Regions from separate parts of the Mesorhizobium sp. USDA 3734 genome, predicted to be linked through region 3. Evidence: predicted binding sites of a transcription regulator. Region 3 holds the regulator's gene; each other region holds the start of a gene.
What was found. Region 3 encodes LexA, which represses DNA repair genes until DNA is damaged. Its sites were predicted from a motif close to TGTTCNNNNTGTGTTCNG; they were not measured.
Positions count from the first base shown of each region.

Region 1: a site for LexA is predicted at 2,988-3,005, ahead of ACZ89F_RS20055 (PA0069 family radical SAM protein). Genes of this name have one in related genera too.
Region 2: a site for LexA is predicted at 2,275-2,292, ahead of ACZ89F_RS20165 (2'-5' RNA ligase family protein). Genes of this name have one in related genera too.

Region 1 is NZ_JBWCCW010000001.1:4,081,706-4,089,469, reverse strand. It holds gene ACZ89F_RS20070 (F0F1 ATP synthase subunit B) at 1-168, shown strand, start outside; gene ACZ89F_RS20065 (F0F1 ATP synthase subunit B) at 179-670, shown strand; gene ACZ89F_RS20060 (ribonuclease HII) at 909-1,604, opposite strand; gene ACZ89F_RS20055 (PA0069 family radical SAM protein) at 1,759-2,913, opposite strand; gene ACZ89F_RS20050 (glycosyltransferase) at 3,064-3,588, shown strand; gene ACZ89F_RS20045 (hypothetical protein) at 3,734-4,708, shown strand; gene moaB (molybdenum cofactor biosynthesis protein B) at 4,715-5,269, opposite strand; gene ACZ89F_RS20035 (4-(cytidine 5'-diphospho)-2-C-methyl-D-erythritol kinase) at 5,256-6,155, opposite strand; gene ACZ89F_RS20030 (hypothetical protein) at 6,176-6,361, opposite strand; gene ACZ89F_RS20025 (S49 family peptidase) at 6,503-7,366, opposite strand; gene ACZ89F_RS20020 (tRNA1(Val) (adenine(37)-N6)-methyltransferase) at 7,446-7,764, opposite strand, start outside.
Region 2 is NZ_JBWCCW010000001.1:4,105,025-4,112,788, forward strand. It holds gene ACZ89F_RS20145 (aminopeptidase) at 1-35, shown strand, start outside; gene ACZ89F_RS20150 (DUF488 domain-containing protein) at 54-416, shown strand; gene ACZ89F_RS20155 (ArsC family reductase) at 605-958, opposite strand; gene ACZ89F_RS20160 (SnoaL-like domain-containing protein) at 1,141-1,494, opposite strand; gene ACZ89F_RS20165 (2'-5' RNA ligase family protein) at 1,630-2,232, opposite strand; gene ACZ89F_RS20170 (ABC transporter ATP-binding protein) at 2,411-3,496, opposite strand; gene ACZ89F_RS20175 (cupin domain-containing protein) at 3,486-4,094, opposite strand; gene ACZ89F_RS20180 (ABC transporter substrate-binding protein) at 4,127-5,197, opposite strand; gene ACZ89F_RS20185 (ABC transporter permease) at 5,182-6,048, opposite strand; gene ACZ89F_RS20190 (ABC transporter permease) at 6,045-6,929, opposite strand; gene ACZ89F_RS20195 (NAD(P)/FAD-dependent oxidoreductase) at 7,031-7,764, opposite strand, start outside.
Region 3 is NZ_JBWCCW010000001.1:2,876,303-2,884,066, reverse strand. It holds gene ACZ89F_RS13780 (AMP-binding protein) at 1-161, shown strand, start outside; gene kynA (tryptophan 2,3-dioxygenase) at 158-994, shown strand; gene kynU (kynureninase) at 1,078-2,325, shown strand; gene lexA (transcriptional repressor LexA) at 2,772-3,509, shown strand; gene ACZ89F_RS13760 (ComEC/Rec2 family competence protein) at 3,503-5,968, opposite strand; gene gltX (glutamate--tRNA ligase) at 6,071-7,495, shown strand; gene gltA (citrate synthase) at 7,680-7,764, shown strand, end outside.

The sequences.
Region 1 (7,764 bases), 1.2 Mb from region 3:
GCGAAGCTTGGCGAGGCCGAAGCCCGCATTTCTTCCATCAAGGCCAATGCCATGAAGGAAGTCGGCAGCATCGCCGAGGACACCGCTTCGGCGATCGTCGAGGCCCTGGTCGGTGGCAAGGCCAGCAAGGCCGAGATCGCGGCCGCGGTCAAATCCGTGGCCCGGTGAGGAGCGCATCATGGATTACACATCTCTCGCGACGCTCTGGGCCACGATAGCCCTCATCATTTTCCTGGGCGTTGCCGTCTATATCAAGGTGCCTGGCATGATCGCCAAGGCGCTCGACGCCCGTGCCGCCAGGATCAGCAATGAGCTGGATGAAGCGCGCCGGCTGCGTGAGGAGGCCCAGCAACTGCTCGGCCAGTACCAGCGCAAGCGCAAGGAAGCCGAGCAGGAGGCCGCCGACATCGTCGCTGCCGCCAAGCGCGAAGCCGACATGCTTGCGGCGGACGCGCACAAGAAAACCGAGGACTACGTCGTCCGGCGCACCGCGCTTGCCGAACAGAAGATCGGCCAGGCCGAGCGTGATGCCATCAGCGAAGTCCGTGCCAGCGCCGTCGATATCGCCGTCGAAGCAGCACGCACGCTGCTCGCCGGCAAGATCGACGCCAAGGCCGGCGCCGACCTGTTCAAGGCTTCGCTCGCGGATGTGAAGTCGAAGCTGAACTGAGCCTCCTGCACTGAAGAAGAAACGAAGCCGCCCGGGAAACCTGGCGGCTTTTTGCTGCGCGGATAATCTCCCCCCTCGAGGGGGAGATGTCGCCGAAGGCGACAGAGGGGGTCGGCTCGACTGGGCGCGACGCCATCTTGTAGCGAAGAAAAGGTCGGCGCTTCACGCGCGGCGACCCTCTCTGGCCTGCCGGCCATCTCCCCCTCGAGGGGGGAGACTGCTGTCGCAGCCGCTCAGCTCAATCCAATCCGACGAGGCTCTCTTCTTCCGCCACCTCAACGCCGCCCAATCTGAACGGCGCAAACGACACGCGGTGCAGCCGCGCGACCGGGCCGTGCGCTTCGATCGCCGTGCGATGGCGGACCGTGGCGTAGCCCATATGGACTTCGAAGCCGTAGCGGTTGTGATGGTTGCCGCAGCCGCACATCATGCGGTCGCGCATCACCTTGGCGACGATCGAGGCGGCGGCGATCGACTGCGAACGCTGGTCGCCCTTGATCAGCGCGCGCCCTTCACAAGGCAGCCCCGGCGGCACGTCGCGTCCATCAGCGAGGGCAAGCTTCGGTTGAACCGACAGCCCAACCAGGGCACGGCGCATCGCCTCCAGGCTGGCCTTGAGGATGTTGCTGCCGTCGATACCCTCGGCGCTGATGGAGGCCATGGAAACCGCCTGCGCGGAGCCGAGAATGCGCAGGAACAGCGCTTCCCTTTGCAAATGGCTGAGCCGCTTGGAATCGTCGAGCCCGTCCGGAATGTTGGCGGGGTCGAGCACCACCGCCGCGGCGACCACCGGGCCGGCCAAGGGGCCGCGGCCGGCCTCGTCCATCCCGGCGACTGGCCACAGGCCGTCCGCCATCGCCTTCGTCTCGAAGGAGAAGTCGGGTTTCTCGATGATCTCAAAGAGAAGCGGAGAATCGGAACGCGCGCGAGCCATGTTGCGGCGAGGTTCGCATCGGCTCCGATTCTCCGCAAGTCCCTCCGGGTCGGGTGGGGCGCCGGACCGGGAGGGCACCGTCTGCAGGCCGGGGCAGGCCGGACGGGATTCTTGGGCTCTGCGACAGATCAAACCGCCGCGGTGATTTGCAGTCTCAAAGCAGCGTCAGCTGCAACTGATCCTTGGCGGCGGCAACGAACTGGTCGGTCCGCAGCGTGCGCCGTTCGGCATTGAGGCCGAGCCGCTTGGCGGTGATCTCGAAGCGCCGGCCGATCTGCCAGGCATAGGGACCGGCGCCCTTCATGCGCTTGCCCCATTCCGAATCGTAGTCCTTGCCGTCGCGCATCGAGCGGATCAGCGACATCACATGGCGGTAGCGATCAGGATAATGACGCAGCAGCCAGTCCTTGAAGATCGGGCTGACTTCCAGCGGCAGGCGCAGCACGACATAGCCTGCCTCACGGGCGCCGGCGGCACGTGCCGAATCGAGGATGCGTTCCATCTCCTGGTCGGTCAGGCCGGGGATGATCGGCGCCACCATGACCGAAGCCGGAATGCCGGCATCCGAAAGCTGCCGGATCGCCTCCAGCCGCTTGGTCGGCGTCGACGCGCGGGGCTCCATGGTGCGTGCCAGCATGCGATCGAGCGTCGTCACCGACAGCGCCACCTTGGCGAGCCCGCGCTCCGCCATCCGCGACAGGATATCGATGTCGCGCGTCACCAGAGCGGATTTTGTCACGATGCCGACCGGATGGCCGCGCGCTTCCAGCACTTCGAGGATCTCCCGCATGATCCGGTATTGCTTCTCGATCGGCTGGTAGGGGTCGGTGTTGGTGCCGATGGCGATGGTGCGCGGCTGGTATCCGTCCTTCGACAACTCCTTGTCGAGCAATCGCGCCGCGTCCGGCTTGGCGAACAGCTTCGATTCGAAATCGAGACCCGGCGACAGGCCCATGAACGAGTGCGTCGGCCGGGCAAAGCAATAGACGCAGCCATGTTCGCAGCCGCGATAGGGGTTGATCGAACGGTCGAAGGAGATGTCGGGCGATTCGTTGCGGGTGATGATGGTGCGCGGCTTCTCGACCTGCACTTCGGTCTTGAAGGGCGGCAGTTCTTCCAGTGAATTCCAGCCATCGTCGAACACATGCCGGCTGACCGGCTCGAACCGGCCGGACGGATTGATGCCCGCCGACCTGCCGCGGTTGCGGTCCGGTCGGACGCGCACGCCACTCTGCTCGATCATCGCATTGGCCATCTCGGCTCTTCCTGCTCCGAAAGCTGCAATGTCGGCGCGCACGATCTGTTCCATCTTCGCCCGCTCCCAGGGACTGTCCATGTTGTGTCGAATCGCTCTGTTCATGAAATTATTCCTATTTTGTCGATGAGAACAAAGCAAGAACTTTTTATGGTGCGCTGCAATAACTGGCGCTGTGCCGCGCTTTCCGCTATTCGGCTAATGATGCTCAGTGTTCTCATCGAAACCCGCAATGACGAGGAAGGCCTTACCCGTACGCTCGCCTCGCTGATTGGCGGCGCGGTCGAGGGCGTCGTGCGTGAAGTCATCGTCTGTGACACGGGCTCCACCGACCAGACACATCGTGTGGCCGAACATGCCGGCTGTCAGTATGTGACTGGTGGCGTCACTGCCGGCATCCGCCAGGCCAAGGGGGACTGGCTGCTGCTGCTGGAGCCGGGCGCGCGGCTGGTGGAGGGGTGGATCGACGCGGTCGTCGACCACACAGCCAGGCAAACCATGGCGGCACGGTTTTCGCGGGCGCGCGGCAGCCGCACGCCGTTCCTGGCGCGCGTCTTTTCGGGAAACCGCGCCTTGGCCGACGGATTGCTGATCAGCAAGCGTCAGGCCGCGGCCTCGGCCAAGAGTGCCGGCAGCGCCGAGGCTATCGCCCGCGGCCTCGCGACGAAGCGGCTCGACGCCGAGATCTGGGTAGCGCCGGTCAAGCAGAAGCATCGCTCCCCGAAATGATTTTTTGCACCTGCTCTGTCCATTGTGCATTGCACAAAATCCGACGCGGGGTTAGCTTCCCGTCCAGGCGGTGAATTGGGTTTGGGTCATGCCGAGTGGCGAGCACCGATGCGGCATCGGTGGTGCTCCCGTAGCCGAGGACCCAATGAACCTTTCAACATCAGACAAATCCGGCACGGCCAGTCTCGAGGCCATTGCGCGCAACGGCAGCCTGTTGCGACGCATCGCGGTGCGCATTCCGACCTATCTCAAGGATCTGCGCGAAAACCCTGCCTGGCTGCCGATGTTCGTGCTGGCGCGCACAATGCCTGGACGCCGCATGCATTGGCTGGGCGCAAAACGCGCTCAGACGGTCGGCAATGCGGTGGATACGATGTTTGCCGGCGTCGAACGGGAAGCCGTGGTCGAAGCGCTGCGCTCCGACGGACTGTTTTCAGGCCTGGTCCTGCCGCCTGATATCCATGAGGAGATTGCTGACTTCGCCGGACGCACGCCTTGCTTCGGTAATTTCGACCGCCGCCTCGAATTCATGCCGGGTGAACATGCCGAGGCCGAGAAGCACTTTGGCCGCTCGCTGCTCAGCGGGCATTTTTTCGAGCGCATCCTCGACTGCCAGGCGGCACTCGCCATCCAGCGCGATCCGCTGCTTCTGGATGTTGCCGCGCACTATCTCGGCGGCCAGGCAAAACTGATCACGACACGGGTCTGGTGGAGTTTTCCGACGGGTGCCGCTTCGGATGCCGACAAGAACCTTGCCTCGCTCGGCAAGTATCATTTCGACCTCGACGACTGGCGCATGCTGAAATTCTTCTTCTATCTCCGGCCGGTCGATGCCGACACAGGCCCGCATGTCTATGTCCGGGGCAGCCACAAGCGCCGCAGCCTCAAGCATCAGCTCACCCTGCTGGTCGGCCATCCCGCGCAAGAGGTTCTGGATGTCTATGGCGAGCAGAGCCCTGTGACGCTGACGGGCGAGGCCGGGCTTGGCTTCGTCGAGGACCCCTTCGGCTTCCACATGGGCACCGTGCCGGCACGCACGCCGCGGCTGATGATGGAAGTCGGCTTCGGCGTATCGCCGCCGTCGCGCCGGCGATTCCATGGCGAGCCGGTCATTCGCTGAGCCTGTTTATCCAGCCTTGGTGCCGCGCCGCAAATGCTCGTCCAGGCGCGGCATGATCTCGACGAAGTTGCACGGCATGTGCCGGTAGTCGAGTTGCGCCTTCAGGATGCCGTCCCACGCGTCCTTGCAGGCGCCGGGTGAGCCCGGCAGCACGAAGACGAAGGTGGCGTTGACGACGCCGCCGGTCGCCCGGCTCTGGATCGTCGAGGTGCCGATCTTATCGTAGGAGATGCGGTGGAACACTTCCGAAAAGCCGTCCATGCGCTTTTCGAAGATCGGCTCCAGCGCGTCCGGTGTCACGTCACGGCCGGTGAAGCCAGTACCGCCGGTGGTGATGACGACATCGATATCCTTGTCCCGTGACCACGCCAGAACCGTGTCGCGGATTTTCTCGCGATCGTCGGTGACGATATCGCGGGCGGCCAGGATGTGGCCGGCCTCGGTGATGCGGTCGGCCAGCGTCTGGCCGGATTTGTCGTCGGCGAGGCTGCGTGTGTCCGAAACGGTCAGCACCGCTATGCGCACGGGAACGAAGGAACGGCTCTCGTCAATTCTGGCCATCAGCGCCCTCCGATGCGATGCTGCGCGTCGCGGCGACGAACCAGTCGGGCTGGCGGCCGCGGATCTCGGCGGCCGCGCGCTTGGCGACATTGCCGGTCTCGAACAGGCCGAAGCAGGTCGCGCCGGACCCGGACATTCGTGAAAAACCCGATCCAGCCTTGTTCAGCCAGGAAAGCGCCCTGCCGATGGCGGGCTGCATGGCCAGCGCTGCAGGCTCGAGATCGTTGCGGGTGATCTCCAGCCAGTTGCGCAGGCTGTGAAAATCGATGCTGCGCGGCAGCGGCGGCAAGGCCTCATTGTCGCGCCGGGAAAGTGCTGCGAAGACATCCGCCGTTGAGACTGGGGTACCGGGATTGACCAGCACCAATCCAAGCGCCGAAAAGTCCGGCACCATCGACAGCTCGTCCCCAATGCCGCGCGCGACCAGCGGCTTTGCCGCCAGGCACATCGGCACATCGGCGCCAAGCGAGAGGCCGATCCGCGCCAGCTCTGTGCCTTCGATGTCCAGGGTCCAAATCTGCGCCAGCCCGCGCAGCACGGCTGCCGCGTCGCTCGACCCGCCGCCGACGCCGGAGGCGACCGGCAGGTTCTTTTCGAGCCGGATGGCGACCGGCGGTGTTCTCTCGTGCCCGACCGCCTGTCGCAGGGCATCGCGTGCTTTGAGCACCAGATTGCTTGCATCGAGAGGAACGGCCGGGGCGTAACGGCCGGACACGGTAAACTCATCGCTGTCGGCGAGCGCGATTTCGACCCTGTCGCCAAACCGCGTGAACACCGCCAGGCTCTCGATCAGGTGGTAGCCGTCAGGGCGCCTGCCGGTGACATGCAGCGCAAGATTGATCTTGGCGTGCGCGTGCCAGCTACGCGACCCGATGTCGGTGTCCACTATGGTCTGCGGGATGATGCTCAGTCCTTAGCCAGCCGGTATTCGCCGGTCTTGGGATCCTTGACCAGCGTTCCGATCGCGCCGTTGGCCGCCTGCTTTTCGGTGCGCCGCACCTTGGCGGTCACGCGCTCGGCTTCGCGGATGAAGGTGCGGTAGCCGAAATAGGCGGCGACGCCAACGACGGTGAAGAAAATGATCTGCGGCATACCAAAACTCCTCCCACGCTGGGCCGGCGAAAGCGGCCGGTCGGGTCGGTTGATGCATGTCGCCCAAAAGTGGGTCCGGTTTTTGGGAAAACGACATGCACGAAACTTCAAGCTCTCATGCTAGACGGTTTCGCCGATTTTTCAAAGTCCGAAGCGTGCCCACAACGCGCGCTCTTCCGCCGCATCGATCACGCCGCTGGCGGCAGCGGCTGCGATATCGGGCATTGAGAAGCCCTTGCTTGAACCGAACAGGCCGAAGCGGCTGAGGAAACCGCGCGGCGCCGTGATCAGCCTGAGCTGGGTTTTCGCCCCGAAACGGGTCTTGAGCACCGTGCGCATGTCGCCGAGCGCATCGACCAGGCCGAGTTCGAGACCCTTGATGCCGGTCCAGAACAGGCCGGTGAACAGGTCCGGATCGTCTTTCAGTTTCGTGCCGCGCCGCTCCTTGACGAGGTCGATGAAGGTTCCGTGCACCTCGAGCTGCAGCGCCTTCAGGCGTTCGACGTCTTCCTTCTTCTCGGGCTTGAACGGATCGAGCACCGCCTTGTTCTGGCCGGCGGTGTGGACACGGCGCTCGACACCGATCTTCTTCATCAGTTCCGGGAAGCCGAACGAGGCCGAGACCACGCCGATCGAACCGACGATGGAGGACGGATCGGCGAAAATCTCGTCACCGGCGACCGCGATCATGTAGCCGCCCGATGCCGCGACGTCCTCGACGAAGACCAGCACTTTTTTGTTCTTTTCCGTTGCCAGGTCACGGATGCGCTTGAAGATCAGCCGTGACTGCACCGGCGAGCCGCCGGGCGAATTGATCGAGATGGCGACCGCCGGCGCGTCGTAGGAGAACGCCTTCTCGATGAGGCCGGCGGTGGAGGCCAGCGACAGGCTCGGTCGGAACTGGCCACCGCCGGCCATGATGGTGCCGTGCAGCCGGATGACCGGAATGGTGACGACGGTGGAGCGCCAGGATTTCGGCAGCAGGCGGTTGATAAGTCGTTTCACGAGGGCGCGGTCTCCGGTCGATGGGTTGCAGGCATGTAGGGATTTCCCGGCCAACGGCAATGTGGCCGGGCAGAATAGCTCAATCTCCGAACAGCGAGGCGAGGCCGTTGGTGATCATTTCGCTGCGCTCGTCGGGGCCGTTGCCGGACCGCGTGTGCAGCATCAAAGGAGGGCGGATGGCAAGCTTGCCTCGCGCCCCGAGCGCTGCCCTGACGACAATGCGGATCGCCGCCGCGTCTGGGCGAGGGTGGACGGCAAGCATCTCGGCATCGCCGAAGCGCCCTGCGATCGCATCGAGAATGGCGCCGAGCTGTTCGGGGCGAGCGATCACGGCAAGCCCGCCGCGCGGCCTGACCACTGCTGCTGCACTGCGGATCCAGCTCTCGAACAGCCCGTCT
Region 2 (7,764 bases), 1.2 Mb from region 3:
AGGTGCCAGTGATGCGCAAGGGCGAGTGGGCCTGACCACTTGCGGAGGGGCCGATGACCTTCGACCTGGCGGTCAAGCGTATCTACGAACCACCTGCCCCCGATGACGGGCAGCGGGTTCTGGTCGACCGCATCTGGCCGCGCGGTGTCAGCAAGGAACACGCCGCGCTGGCACTGTGGCTGAAGGACATCGCGCCGAGCGACGAGTTGCGCAAATGGTTCGGACATGAGACCGAGCGCTGGGCGGAGTTTCAGAAGCGGTATCGTTCTGAGCTGGATGGGAATAGCGGGGCGGTGAGTGAATTGCGTGGCCTGCTCCGCCACGGCAAGGTGACGCTGCTTTATGGCGCGCATGACGAAGCGCATAACAATGCGGTGGCGCTGGCGGGGTATCTCAGCGCAGGCGCTCACAATTAGCCATCGCTAGCAACAGCATCGTCATCCTCGGCTTGACCCGAGGATCCATGCCGTGACCTCGGCCGTGGGACGCCACGGAGCAGAACCTGCACCGTTGCAACGCTCATAGGTCACGGCATGGATCCTATGGTCTGCGCCGCGTCGCTTCGCTCCTTGCTCCGCCATAGGATGACGAAGTGAGGGGCGCTCTACCTCCCACCCACTGCCTGCTCATAAACATCCGGCTTGAAGCCGACGAGGACGCTGTCGCCCAGTTCCAGCACGGGCCGCTTGATCATCGTCGGCTTGGCCAGCATCAGCGCCTTGGCCTTCTTTTCGTCGAGGCCCTGCTTGTCCTTGTCCGCCAGTTCGCGGAACGTCGTACTCGCCTTGTTGAGCAGCTTTTCCCAGCCAACCTTGCCCGCCCAGCCATCGAGCCGCTTGGCGTCCAGCCCCTCCGCCCTGAAATCGTGAAACCGGTAGGCCACGTCATGGCCCTCCAGCCAGACGCGCGCCTTCCTGACCGTGTCGCAGGTGGTGATGCCGTACATGGTGATCGTCAAAATGTGCTTCCCTTGGGTGACAGCCGAATCCGTCTCACAGACTAAAACCACCCTTCCCGCTTTGCCAGAGCCGTCGCCGTATCTCCATCTCACATGACGGCCAGGACATTGTCCTGGCCGTCATGTCTGTTTTCGACCCTACAGCGGCGAGAGCAAGATCCCGCAAGCCCGGGGGTTCGGCCTCAATAGTAGAAGCGCTCTTCGGTGATCTTGCCATTCTTGACCGTGTACAGGCCAACTTCATCCATGGTGACACGCTCGCCGGTAGCCTTTGGCGTTATGTCGAACTTGAAGCGCACCGCGAACTGGTCGCCGTTGACATAGGGTCCCTCGACCGACCCGCCATGCACTTCGTTGTTCTCCTGCCACCACTGGCCCTTCTGCCTCAGAGCCTCCTTGCCACGGGCGATCGCCATCGGCCCCTCCATGGCTTCGAGGCTGACGATATCATCGGCATTGTACTTCTCGGCCGCACCGGCATGATCACCCTGCTGGAGCAGTTCGGTGAAATCCTTGGCAATTTCCGCGATGGTCATTTGTGTTCCTCCTGTTCAGACGCACTGCAAATAGGGAACCGCCTGCGGCTTGCCATCGTCAATCCGCGCCGTAGCTGACAAGCCATGTCAGGATGATAGATATCGCACGGATTATATGACGACGATGTGAGCACATCACATCACGCTCAGCGGCCAACATTCCGGGAAAACGTACTTCTTCAGTCCGCGCAAGCTGTGCACAAGAGCGAACTCCCGTGCAACAAAGCTGATTGGATCGATAGGCTGTTGCGGGATAAGTTTCTGGTCATAGGCAAGTGTCAAATGTGGAACGAAACCGTCTGATGTGAGGCCTTCGCGCAGCATTTCGACGCCGAGCTTCCTGCTCAACTCACAAACCGGTCCGTCGTCGGCGAGAAGCACGAACGGATGCTTGGCCGGGCTACCCCTTGTCGCCGGGCGGCCGGGAAAGCTCCTGAAATGACGAAAGGTGACCTCGAACTCAGGCATCGCGATGCGCCGCCCCGATCGGGCGGCTGCAAAGACGGTTTTCGTTCGCAACCTCTTGTAATCACCGACGTGCTGCAGGCTGACATGAAACCGATGGTACAGCAGACGGGAGCCGGTTATCCCGCATTGGCTGCATAACCCGTTTTGACAATCGGCAAACCGAGAATAGTCCTTCGGCTGCAAGAACAAGCCGTAGAATACGCGATCCGGCCGTTTAGGCCGCCATGGCGGCTCTGGAATTCCGAAATCGAATTCGCCTTGCAGATACATACGCATACGCCGACAAGGAACGCTCCCGTTTTGGTCCACAACTAGAACAAAACAGGAACATACGTTTGAGTCAAGCGTGTATTGACCCGAAGTCTACGCCCCATAGCCGATGATGCCCTTTGAACCCAAGGAGGTCGTGGATCGCCCAATCGGCTCCGGTTTTTGGATATCGGTGGGACTAGCTTGGCAGGATGGGGCAATTGGCGCCACGGCGCAGGCTGATATGCGCCACGTCGCCGGCGCTGAATTGAAAACCTTCGGCCTGGCGCGGAGCATCGATGACAACAGGTGCACCCTCCCCCAGTTCGGCATGCAGGCGCAGCGTGCGGCCGTGAAAGACGATGCTGTTGACGCGCGCCGGCGCCGTGCCGGGCGCGGCCTCGGTCATCGCCAGCAAATCCTCCGGGCGCACGCCAATGGTCCGCACCTCGCCTTGCCCGGGTGACTGGCCGGTTTCAGAAATGGCCTCCAGCGGCAGGGTGCCGGCGGCGAAGCGCAGGCGATCGCCATCGCGGCCGATAAAGCGTGATTGCAGGAGATTCATGGTGCCGATGAAGCTCGCCACAAACTTCGTGGCAGGCTGGTCGTAAAGGGTGGCTGGCGGTGCGATCTGTTCGATGCGGCCTTTGTTCATGACGACGATGCGGTCGGAGATCGACAGCGCTTCGGTCTGGTCGTGGGTGACCATGACGAAGGTGGTGCCGAGCCGCGACTGCAGCCGTTTCAGCTCGACCTGCATCTGTTCGCGCAGATGCGCATCGAGCGCCGACAGCGGTTCGTCGAGCAGCAGCACGCGCGGCTCGCAGACGATGGCACGCGCCAGTGCGACGCGCTGGCGCTGGCCGCCAGACAGTTCGGAGACGCGGGCGCGAAGCTTGTCGGCAAGACCGACCATATCGAGGGCTTCGCCGGTGCGCTTTGCCTGCTCGGCTCTAGAAAGCTTGCGCAGCGAGAGGCCGAAGCCGACATTTTCGGCGACGTTCATGTGCGGAAACAGCGCGTAGTCCTGGAATACGGTGTTGACCGGCCGGTCGAAGGGCCGAAGTGCGGTGATGTCGCGGCCGTCGAGCAACACCTTGCCGCTCGACGGGCTTTCGAAGCCGGCAATGACCCGCAGGCTGGTGGTCTTGCCGCAACCCGAGGGTCCGAGCAGCGTAATGAACTCGCCGCTGATAATGTCGAGCTCGACAGCGTCGAGCCCGACGATGCCGCCGGGAAATATCTTTGAGACCGACTGCAGCCGGACGAGTGGATCAGGCGCCATCGCGAACCTCGGATGGCTTCGTGGTGTTGACCCAGAGGATCTGGCAACGCTCGGCGCCCGGATTGCGGAAGGCATGCAAAAGCGTGCTCTTGAAGGCGAAACTGTCGCCGGTCTTCAGCACATATTTTGTCGAATCCACCACCAGTTCGACCTCGCCGGCCAGCACGAAGCCGAACTCATGGCCGGCGTGTGCATAGGCCTCGGCGGTGCCACCAGCGGCTTCCACCGTTACCAGCATGCCGGTCAGCGTCGCGCCCGGCGGCGACAGCAGCGCCTTGGCGATGCCTTCCGACTTGACCGGGATTTGCCGCCGCTTGTCGGCACGCACGCAATAGAGATCGTTGACGGCATCGTTGCCATCGGCGATCAGCGCCGACGGCTCGATGTCGAGGGCGGCGGCGAGCGGCCAGATCACCTTGACGCGCAACGAGGACATGCCGCGCTCGATCTGGCTGAGCGCCCCGATCGAGACGCCGGCTTTTGCCGCAAGATCGGCCAGCGACAGCTTACGCTCCAGCCGGAGCGCCCGCACGCGCCGGCCGACGCGAATGTCGGCGTCGTCCTTTGGCTTTTCAGCCGCTTCGTCCAGCATGTCCATCAATTCGTCCTCGCCGCGCGGTGCTCCAGGGTTCACCCGCCTGCCTTGACCTTCTCAAACATCTTGGCGAGGTCGTCATTCTGTTTCATCGGTCCGGTGAAGATGGTGGTCTTCAGCATCACCTCCGGATCGGACGGCAGTTGCAATTTCTCCAGCTCCTCCTTCGGAACCGTGGCAAAGGCGGAACTCAGCGAGCTGCCATAACCATAGGCCTCGATCAGGTATTTGCCGGAGTCGGCGTCCAGCCGGCTGTTGATGAAGTCATAGGCGAGATCGACATTCTTGGCGTCCTTGAGCATGACGAAGCCGCAGGCCCAGGTCAGCATGCCTTCCTTCGGCTTCATGAACTCGACCGGCACGCCCTGCTTCTTCAGCGAGGTAGCCGACGCGTTCCAGGTCATGGCGGCGACCAATTGGCCGCTGGCCAGCGCCTGTTCGACCGAGGTCATGTCGGTGGTGTAGTTGGAGAGCAGCGGGCGCTGCTCGCGCAGCTTCTCGGCCACCTTGTCTATCTCGGCAGGGGTCATGTCGAACGGATTGACGCCGGCCAGAAGTGCGGCAACGATCGGCGTGTCATGCACGGCGTCGATGGTCGCCATGCGGCCGGCATACTGCTTGTCCCACAGAAGGTTCCAGCTCGCTTCCGGGTTCTTCACCAGATCGGTGCGGTAGAGGATCGAGGTGTTGCCCCAGTCCCACGGCACCATCCAGACCTTGCCGTCGCCTGCCTGCAGGTCGGGCAGGTTCTTGAACACCGGGAAGATCGAATCCCAGTTCTTGATGCGCTTGGTGTCGATCGGCTGCAGCAGGCCTTCCTTGTTCCAGCGCGCCACCTTGTCATAGCAGGGATGCGCAATGTCGGGGCGGAAGCCGGCCTTGACCTTGGTGAAGGCGTCATCGTCGTCGCCGAAGATCGAGGCCTCGACGCCATCGGGGTGCGCGGCGAGGAAGCTCTTGTTGAAATCGGGCAGTTCATAGCCCGACCAGGTGAAATATTGCAGCTTGTCGCCGGCGAAAGCGACGGTCGACGACAGCGCTAGCGCGAACGCCGTCAATCCAACGCAAACAGTCTTTGCAGAGATCGATTTCAGGTCGAATGCCATTGCAGTTCTCCTCTCTTGGTTTGTTTTGGTTGTGATGGATCGGCGGGCGCCGGCGCGGACAGGCCGCGATGGCGCAGGATTTCGGCAGCTGCCGCGATGACGAAGGACACCGCCAGGATCGTCGTGCCCAGCGCCATGACCGTCGGCAGCGATCTCGGGAACCTGAGCTGGCTCCAGATGTAGAGCGGCAGTGTCGGCTCGGTGCCGGCCAGGAAGAAGACGACGATGAATTCGTCGAAGGAGATCAGGAAGGCCAGCATGAAGGCCGAAACGATGGCAGGCAGGCTGAGCGGCAGCATGACCCGCCGGAAGGTCGTCCAGTCGGAGGCACCGAGATCGAGAGCCGCCTCGCGAATGGTTTTCGGAATGGCGGCGAAGCGGCTGCGCATGATCACCACGGTCGTCGGCAGCGCCACCAATATGTGGCCGAGAACGATGGCGATGCGCGATGGACCGAGACCGATGAGGTTGATGAGGATGAGCAACGATATGCCGACGATCACGCCTGGGATCAGGATCGGCAGTCGGGCTATGGCGCTGATGGTGGCGGCCAGCGGCGAGCGGCCATAGAGGTCCATGTAGGACACGGTGATGCCGCAGAGCGTTGCGCCAGTGGCGGCAATGACACCGATGACGAGGCTGTTCAAGAGCGCACTGGTCAGCGCCGAATTGCCGAACAAGGTCGCGTACCATTGCAAGGTAAAGCCTTGCAGCGGAAACGCTGCCTGGATCGAGTTGTTGAAGGAAAACAGCGGGATCAGCAGGACCGGCAGATAGAGAAAGACCAGATAGGCAATAACGTAGGCGCCAAGCCAGCCGCCGCCTCGCTGTGTGTGCCGCCCCTCGCTCATGTGCGGCTGCCAAATCTGCGGTCGGCAAAGCGCGCGACCAGCACGACGCACAGGATGACCAGCATCACGGCGACGGAGAGTGCAGCCCCAAACGGCCAGTCATTGGCCTTGCCGAACTCAGCCTGGATCAGTGTGCCGATCATGGTGCTGGCCGGACCGCCGACGAGAGCCGGCGTGACATAGTCGCCGACCGTCGGCACGAAGACGACGAGGGCTGCCGCCAGCACGCCCGGCATCGAATTGGGCAGCACGACACGGCGAAAAGAGGTGAATGGCCGCGCGCCGAGATCGGAAGCGGCCTCGACCAGCGATTTCGGGATCGTGTCCAGCGCCACATAGATCGGCAGGATGGCGAACGGCGCATAGGCGTGCGCCAGCGTGACGACAACGGCGGCCGGCGTGTTGAGAAAGGCCAGTGTCGGCTCGGACCAGATGCCACTTTCGATCAGCGCCGAGTTCAGCACGCCATTATAGGCAAGCACGATCTTCCAGGCGAAGACGCGCAAGAGATAGCTGGTCCAGAACGGCAGCGTCACCAGGAACAGCAATAGCCCGCGCCGCCGGCCGGCGTGGAAGGCAAGGTAGTAGGCGACGGGATAGGCAGTAACGACCGTGGCCAGCGTGACCAGGGCGGCGATAATCAGCGAGCGCAGCGTCACCGTCCAGTACAGCGGATCGGACACCACAGTTGCGAAGTTCGCCACGGTGAAACCGGCGCCGAGCAGCGAACCGTCATTGCCGCGGAAGGCGAGGAAAAGCACGAGGCCAAGCGCAAACAGGATCAGCAGCAAGGTGACCAGCGCGCCCGGCAGCAGCATGGCAAACCGGAAGCCCTGAGAAGACCGGGCCTCTGGTGCTGATGCTGCAACTAGGGTCGACATCGACCTGCCTATCGAATTTTGAAATTTACTTAGATTTTTTCATATTCATGAAACTGTCAAGCGGAATCCCCAATCGGGTCCATTGACAGGAATCGCCCTGGTCAGCGCTCCAGCGCATCGAGCAGGCGATACCAGGCGATGGTCGCGGCGACGCCGACCTGGCGGAAGGCGTGAAACGGGATCGGCCGGATTGGCGAGACCGGGAAAGGCAATTGCCTGGCGTCGCCACCTTGGAGGTAGCCGGCGATGCGCTCGCCAAGCGCGGTCATCAGGCCGACACCGCGACCCTGGCAACCGACCACGGCCAGCAGGCCCTGCTCCGGCTCGTGGACGTGCGGCAGGTGGTCCGGTGTCATCGCCACCCGGCCGAACCAGCGCTTCTCGATGGTGACACCGGACAGCGAGGGATAGAGCCGTACCAGCGCACGCTCGAGATGCGCCCAGTCGCCAGCGCTCGTCGGCAACGCCATGCGGCCCCGTCCGCCGAGCACCAGCCGGCCGTCGGCACTCTTGCGGTAGTAGACGAGGATGCGACGGGAGTCCGACACCGCCTGCCCTTCCGGCAGGATCGTGGCCGACAGATAGGACGGCAGCGGCGCTGTGGCGATCTGAAAGGAATGTAGCGGCACGATCGTCTGGGCGAGACCAGGGACCAGACCATCCGTATAGGCGTTGGTCGCCAGCACGACTGCTTTTGCCTGCAATTCCGGGCCGTTTTCGGTCGAAATTCGCCAAATGCCGGCGGCATTGGTGAGCCGCACGACTTTTTGGCGCTCGGCTATCCTCACCCCAGCCGCGGCCGCGACACGGGCGAGTTCCGACGTGTAGGCGAGCG
Region 3 (7,764 bases):
TGGCGCCCGACGCATTGACCACCAAGCGCCTGCAGGACCACGTCAAGGCGACGATCGCCCCTTACAAATATCCACGGTCAGTGAAATTCATCGCCGCTCTGCCCAAGACCCAGACCGGCAAGATCCAGCGCTTCCGGCTGCGCACGGAGAAAATCAATTGAGCGAGCCCTATGATCCGGCGTCCGAAGGCGCACAGATGTCGTTCAAGGAGCGCATGTCCTACAGCGACTATCTGCACCTGGAGAAAGTGCTGGAGGCGCAGACGCCGCTGTCGTCGGCGCATGACGAGATGCTGTTCATCATCCAGCACCAGACCTCCGAACTCTGGATGAAGCTCGCTCTCCACGAGATTGGTGCCGCGATCCGTTCGATCCGCGCCGACCGGTTGGAGCCGAGCTTCAAGATGCTGTCCCGCGTCGCCCGCATCTTCGAGCAGTTGAACAACGCCTGGGACGTGCTGCGGACGATGACGCCCAGCGAATATACCGAGTTCCGCGACGCGCTCGGCCAGTCCTCGGGTTTCCAGTCCTGGCAGTATCGCGCCATCGAGTTCATGGCCGGCAACCGCAACCCCGCCATGCTCGGGCCGCACAAGCACCGGCCGGACCTCAGCGGGAAGCTGGAGGCGATCCTGGCCGAGCCATCGCTCTACGACGAAGCGCTGCTGCTTCTGGCGCGCAACGGATTCGACATCGGCGCCGATGCCAGGCGCACGGACTGGCGTGAGACGCGAACGGAGAATGAGGAAGTCCTGGTCGCCTGGCAGACCATCTACCGCGATCCGCAGCGCTACTGGATGTTCTACGAACTGGCCGAGAAGCTGGTCGACTTCGAGGACTATTTCCGCCGCTGGCGCTTCAACCACGTCACCACGGTCGAGCGCATCATCGGCCTGAAACGCGGCACCGGAGGAACCTCGGGTGCTTCGTATCTGAAGAAGATGCTCGAGGTGGTGCTGTTCCCGGAGCTGTGGACGGTCCGCACCCGGCTCTGACATCATCGAAATGAAAACAGGCACACTGAGGGGAAGCGCTTGTGGCGGAAAACCCTTCGCGAATAACCGAGGACTGACCGACCATGAGTGGAATACCTGATCTCGCTGCAATCGAAGCGATGGATGCCACGGATCCGCTGCGTGCCATGCGCGATCGTTTCATTCTGCCGGAGGGGGTGATCTATCTCGACGGCAATTCACTGGGGGCAGCGTCGCATGCCGTTTTCGGCGAACTGCAGCAAGCGGCGACCCAGGAATGGGCCCAGGATCTCATCCGAGCCTGGAATACAGCCGGATGGTTCGAGATGCCGATCGAACTCGGCGACCAGCTCGGGCGACTGATAGGAGCCGCGGCAGGCCAGACCGTGGTCTGCGACACGACGTCGACCAACATCTACAAGGTGCTGCATGCGGCGCTGCAGATGCGGCCCGGCCGGCTGGCCATCGTCGCCGAGGGGGACAGTTTTCCCACCGACCTGTACATCGCCGAAGGCGTGGCCTCGACCAGGGATGGCGTCCTGCTGCGCCTCGCGGGCGTCGACGCGCCAACCATCGAAGAGCTGATCGACGAAAGCGTCGCGGTGGTGCTGGTCAACCACGTCAATTACAAATCGGGTGAACTGCGCGACATGGCGGCGCTGACGCGCAAGGCTCATGCGGCCGGAGCGCTGATCGTCTGGGATCTCTGCCACACCGCGGGTGCTCTGCCGGTCGAGCTCGACCACGCAAATGCCGATTTCGCCATCGGTTGCACCTACAAGTACCTCAACGGCGGTCCGGGCGCGCCGGCCTTTATCTATGCCGCGCAGCGCCACCACGGCGAGATCAGCCAGCCACTCAGCGGCTGGTGGGGGCATGTGCGGCCCTTTGCCTTCGAACGGGGCTATGTTGCCGGCACCGGCATCCGCCGCTTTCTGTGCGGCACGCAGCCGGTCCTGTCGATGCGGGCGCTCAAGGGTGCGCTTGCCATCTGGAACGACGTCGACATGGCGGCATTGCGAAAGAAGAGCGTCGCGCTGACCGAACTGTTCATCCAGCTCGTCGAAGCGAAGTGCGGCGCCTATGGTCTCACGCTGGAGACCACCCGCGACGCGACCAGACGCGGCAGCCAGGTATCGTTCCTTCACGACCATGGCTATCAAATCATGCGGGCGCTGATCGAGCGTGGGGTGATCGGTGACTTCCGCGCGCCATCGACCATCCGTTTCGGCTTCACGCCGCTCTATGTCGGCTACAAGGATGTGTGGCTGGCGGTTGAGGTGCTGGAAGACATTCTGCGCACGGGTGCATGGAAGGACCAGCGTTTCGCCGTCAAGGAGGCCGTTACCTGACGCAGCCCTCTCGACGATCTGTTGTCGCCGGCTCCCCCTTAGTCAGATGACCGAGGGACGAATTTCCAGCTCGCAAACGCGTTCATTGCTGGTGGCCAGCGCTGGCTGCGATAATTAACCAAGGTTGGCGTTTTGGCTTCGTTTCGTTCACGGCAAACGAGCCCCCAGGAAAACTGGCAATTCTCCCGTCGAGGGCTTATCGGCGGATCATGCCAAACCTGAGCTCGGGATGGGCCACAGGCAATTAACCATAACAATTTCAATGCGGGAAAGGGCACTTTGACGGCATGCAGCCGGCGACGAGACCCGCTGGAAAACGCCGAATAATTTCCGCCACCTTAACAAATTCATTAAACTTTAAACAGTTGCAGAACACAACTGGAACAGATAGTGTTTGTTCTGGGTTTGTTTTTCTGATTCTGGTTTCAGGTACCCTGGGGGCCGCCATGCTGACGCGCAAGCAACACGAACTGCTGATGTTCATCCATGAACGCCTCAAGGAAAGCGGCATTCCGCCATCCTTCGACGAGATGAAGGAGGCGCTCGATCTTGCCTCCAAATCCGGGATTCACCGGCTGATCACGGCTCTGGAGGAGCGCGGCTTCATTCGCCGGCTGCCCAACCGGGCACGCGCGCTGGAAGTGTTGCGGCTGCCGGATTCGATCGCTCCCGGCCTCAACGCGGCAAAAAAGTTCTCGCCGAGCATCATCCAGGGCAGTCTTGGTCAAGGCGGCCTTGGCCGTCAGGTCAAGCCGGCGCCTTCGCGGATGTCTTCGGCCGGCAATGACGACGACGTGGTCTCCGCCATTTCGATCCCGGTGATGGGCCGCATCGCGGCAGGTGTGCCGATCGATGCCATCCAGCATCAGACGCACTCGATTTCTGTGCCGCCGGACATGATCATGGGCGGCGAGCACTATGCCCTGGAGGTCAAGGGCGACTCGATGATCGATGCCGGCATCTTCGACGGCGATACCGTCATCATCCGCAATGCCGATACGGCGAGCCCTGGTGAAATCATCGTGGCGCTGGTGGATGAAGAGGAAGCAACGCTGAAGCGGTTCCGCCGCAAGGGCGCCTCGATTGCTCTCGAAGCCGCCAATCCAGCCTATGAAACCCGTATTTTTGGCCCGGACAGGGTCAAGGTGCAAGGCAAGCTCGTCGGCCTGATCCGCCGCTACTGAGGTGGCTGCGGTTTAACCACTGGCTTCTCGGGTTTCTTGAAGGGCGGCAGTCCCCTCGCCTCGCGTGAGAATTTGCGTTGCACATGCCAGGGCCGGTAGGGCCTGTCCACCGCGAAGCTGACGGTTGCCGGCGTGGTCGCCGACTGGCGATCGAAGAAGATGGCAGCGCTGCCTTTGCGAGCCAGTTGTCGCTTGGTGATGACGAGAACCAGCGGATTGTGACAGGCGTCATAGGCCGTCGCGTCATTGACAACGATCAGCTCGGCAAAGCCGCAGGCTTTCCAGGTGTCTTTTCGGTCTTCGACATAGGCAATGATCGCACCGGACGTGTGCCTGGCCAGACAGACGCCCGAGGTGCAATAGAACGGCGATCCCGGCGGCAGTTCCGGGGCATCCGCGATCTCGAATTGCCCGTCGCCCTTGTCGAACACCTCCGGCACGACGATGGTTTCGGATGTCAGTGCGCGTTTCCAGTTGTCGACCGTGAATTCGTTCGGCCGTGCGCGGCTGACGGCGAGCTCGCCGCCGCCGATCGGCAACGCAACCAGTCGGGCGTCCTCCGAGATCAGCACGTCCGGCGTGCGCGTATCCGAGAAGGTCAACAGGCCAACAAGCGCGAAGGGAAGAGCCGCAAGCCGCAGCCACGTCGTCGCCATCGTCGCGATGACCAGGGCAATCGCCACCAGCAGCACGGACTGCTGCGAAATCAATCCGACCCCATCGACAGGTGAACGCTCGGAAATCCATCCGGACATGGCGATCATCGCCGTCAGGCCCTTGCCCATCACATAGAGAAAGGGACCATCGGCGCCAAAGGGCATCGCCAGCGCACTGAGGACGGCAAAAGGCATGACAACCAGTGACACAATCGGCATGATGGCCAGATTGGCGAACAGGCTGAGCGGCGACACGCGCTGAAAATGCCAGATGGCAAACAGCGCCGTGGCGCTGCCGGCGATGATGGATGTCATGGCCAAGCCTCCCGCCGCCAGCAGGAATTTTCGCGTCAGGAAGCCAGGCAAGGATCGCTTTGGCGGCGGCGGTCTGGTTTTCCCCGCACGATGATCCGACCAGCCGGCATAGGCGCCGACAAGTGCTGCGGTCGCCGCGAAGGACATCTGGAAACTCGGGCCGACCACCTCATGCGGCGACACCACAATGACGGCGATCGCCGAGATCGCCAGATTGCGCATGGTGAGTGCTGCCCGATCGAACAGCACGGCAATCAGCATCACCGCCAGCATGATGAAGCTGCGCTCGGCGGCAACGACGACGCCAGAGATGATGAGATAGGCGGCGATCGAGAACAGTGCCGCGGCGGCTGCATATTTCTTGACCGGACGGCGCGCGGAAAAGTCCGGGAACAGGGCGAAGGCACCGCGCAGCAAACCCATGATGGTGCCGGCGACCAGCGCCATGTGCAGCCCGGAAATGGAGATGATGTGGTAGATGCCGGTACGCCGCATCGCTTCATTGATTTCATCGGGAATGCCGGCGCGTACCCCGACGATCAGCGCAGCGGCGATTTCGCCTTCGGCACCACCGACGCTGGCCCTGATATGGTCGGCAATCGCTTCACGGGCATTTTCCACGCTGGAGGAAAGGCGGGCCGACAGCGGCATGTCGCCGTCATCGGTGACGACAAGCTTTGGATTGCCGAGAAAGAACCCGCTGCCGCCGATGCCTGCGAAATAACTGTCAAAGGAGAAGTCGTAGCTGTCCGGCCGCACCGGACCGGTCGGCGGCAACAGCTTGGCATATCCAGTGATCAGGGACCCGGCGATTATGTCTGTCGGGATCTTTCTTGCCGAAAGCCGCACCCGCTCCGGCGCATAGCGCAATTTCGGCCTTGCGGTCGACGTCACGTCGATGGTCAACCGGATGCGGCCGGTCTCCATCCGGTCGAGCGAGACGACCCGGCCGGTCACCTGCGTCGAGATTTCCGAACCCAGCATCTGCGTGCCCGCGCGCCACGTCTCGACTTTTGCAGCAAGCAGCCCGAGCGCGCACAAAAGTACCGCCATGAAGCACAGATGAGTCTTCGGCCATGAACGCGAGACAAGCGCACAGAGCCCCGCAAGGGCGACGACCGCGACGGGTTTTGCTAAGTCGGGCTCTGCCGCCAACGAGAAATAGCCGATCGCTCCGATCGCCAGGCAGACCGGCACCAGCAGGAAGGTCACGCCTCGGTCGAGTTCCAGGACCGCTGCTGTGGCCACGCTATGGCGCAGGCGAGGCAGTGATACCAGGCCGATTTGCCGGCGCACGCGCACGATCCTGCCGGTTTCGGCAACTGGAACAGAGGCGGCGGCATCCGCTTGTAACGGCGATTTGCCGGGAGCCGGCGCAAGGGTCGACGGTGGCGGCAGCGGGGCTGGCAGAGGCGCAAAAAGGGACCGTTCGCTGACGCCAATGACAGCGTCCTCGCCCTGATCCGAGCCCCAGCCTCGTCCAGCCATCGGGTCTGCCCCTTGCGCCCTCGACACCCTATGCTACATGAACGCCAACCGCGCGAAAGTCCGCGCGACACCACCCCGCTTCAGATGGTTTCCGAGAGTTCCATGTCCGACAAGGTCGTCACCCGTTTTGCCCCCTCGCCCACCGGCTACCTGCACATAGGCGGAGCGCGCACGGCGCTGTTCAACTGGCTGTATGCAAAGCACACTGGCGGCACGATGCTGCTGCGCATCGAGGACACTGACCGCGAACGCTCCAACGAAGCCGCCACCGCTGCCATTCTCGACGGACTTTCCTGGCTCGGCCTGACCTGGGACGGCGAGCCGGTGTCGCAGTTCGAGCGTGCGCCGCGCCACCGTGAGGTGGCCGAGGAACTGGTGCGTATGGGCAAGGCCTATTATTGCTACGCGACGCCGGCCGAGCTGGAGGCAATGCGCGAGGCCGCCAGAGCCAAGGGCCTGCCGCCCCGCTATGACGGCCGCTGGCGTGACCGCGACCCCTCAGAGGCGCCTGCGGGCGCCAAGGGCGCCATTCGCATCAAGGCGCCGACCGAGGGCGAGACCATCGTCCATGACCGCGTCCAGGGCGAGGTGCGCTTCCCCAACAAGGATCTCGACGACTTCATCATCCTGCGTTCGGACGGCAACCCGACCTATATGCATGCCGTCGTCGTCGACGACCATGACATGGGCGTCACCCACATCATCCGTGGCGACGACCATCTGACCAATGCCGCCCGCCAGACCGTGATCTATGACGCCATGGGCTGGGACGTGCCGTCCATGTCGCATATCCCGCTGATCCACGGCGCCGATGGTGCCAAGCTGTCGAAGCGGCACGGTGCGCTTGGCGTCGAGGCCTATCGCGCCATGGGCTACCTGCCGGAGGCGCTGCTCAACTACCTGGCGCGTCTCGGCTGGAGCCATGGCGACGACGAGATCATGTCGATCACGGACATGATTTCCTGGTTCGACATCGGCGATGTCAACAAGGGCGCGGCCCGCTTCGATTTCGCCAAGCTGGAAGCGATCAACGGTGCGCATATGCGCCGCATGAGCGATGCCGAGCTGTTCGATATCTTCATCGCCACCCTGCCCTATCTGGAGGGTGGCCCGGCAATGGCCTCGCGCTTGAACGACGCCAACAAGGCGCAGTTGCTGGCAGCACTTCCGGGCCTGAAGGAGCGCGCCAAAACGCTGGTCGAACTCGTCGATGGCGCAGCCTTCCTGTTTGCCACGCGACCGCTGCCGATCGATGACAAGGCCGCCCTTCTGCTCAATGACGATGCCCGCAAGATCCTGCGCGGTGCTCACGAAGCTTTGAACGGGCTTACAGGTGACTGGACGGCCGCTGCAGCGGAGGCCACGATCCGCGAGGTTGCACTCGCTGGTGGCCACAAGCTCGGCGCCGTGGCCCAGCCTTTGCGCGCCGCTTTGACCGGCAAGAGCACCTCGCCGGGCGTGTTCGATGTGCTCGCCGTGCTCGGCCGCGAGGAAAGCCTGGCGCGCATAACCGATCAAATCGATTAGGAGCAAACTGGCCCAAGAAGATTGGCATTGAAAGGCGGGTTTCGCAGTGCAACATTAGGCCTTGGCCCAATCTGGCACGCACCTCCTGAAATGCGGTGGCGAATACGCGCATTGCGGTGATTTCGACGTGTCGCTTTGCAAGATTTTGCCTTTGCCGGCATGAGGAAACAACAAGGAGTTTGCAATGACCGAAGCTGCGAAAAAACTGGATTTGGGCGGCAAGACCCAGGAGGCCACGGCAACGCTTGAATTCGCCGGCAAGACTCACG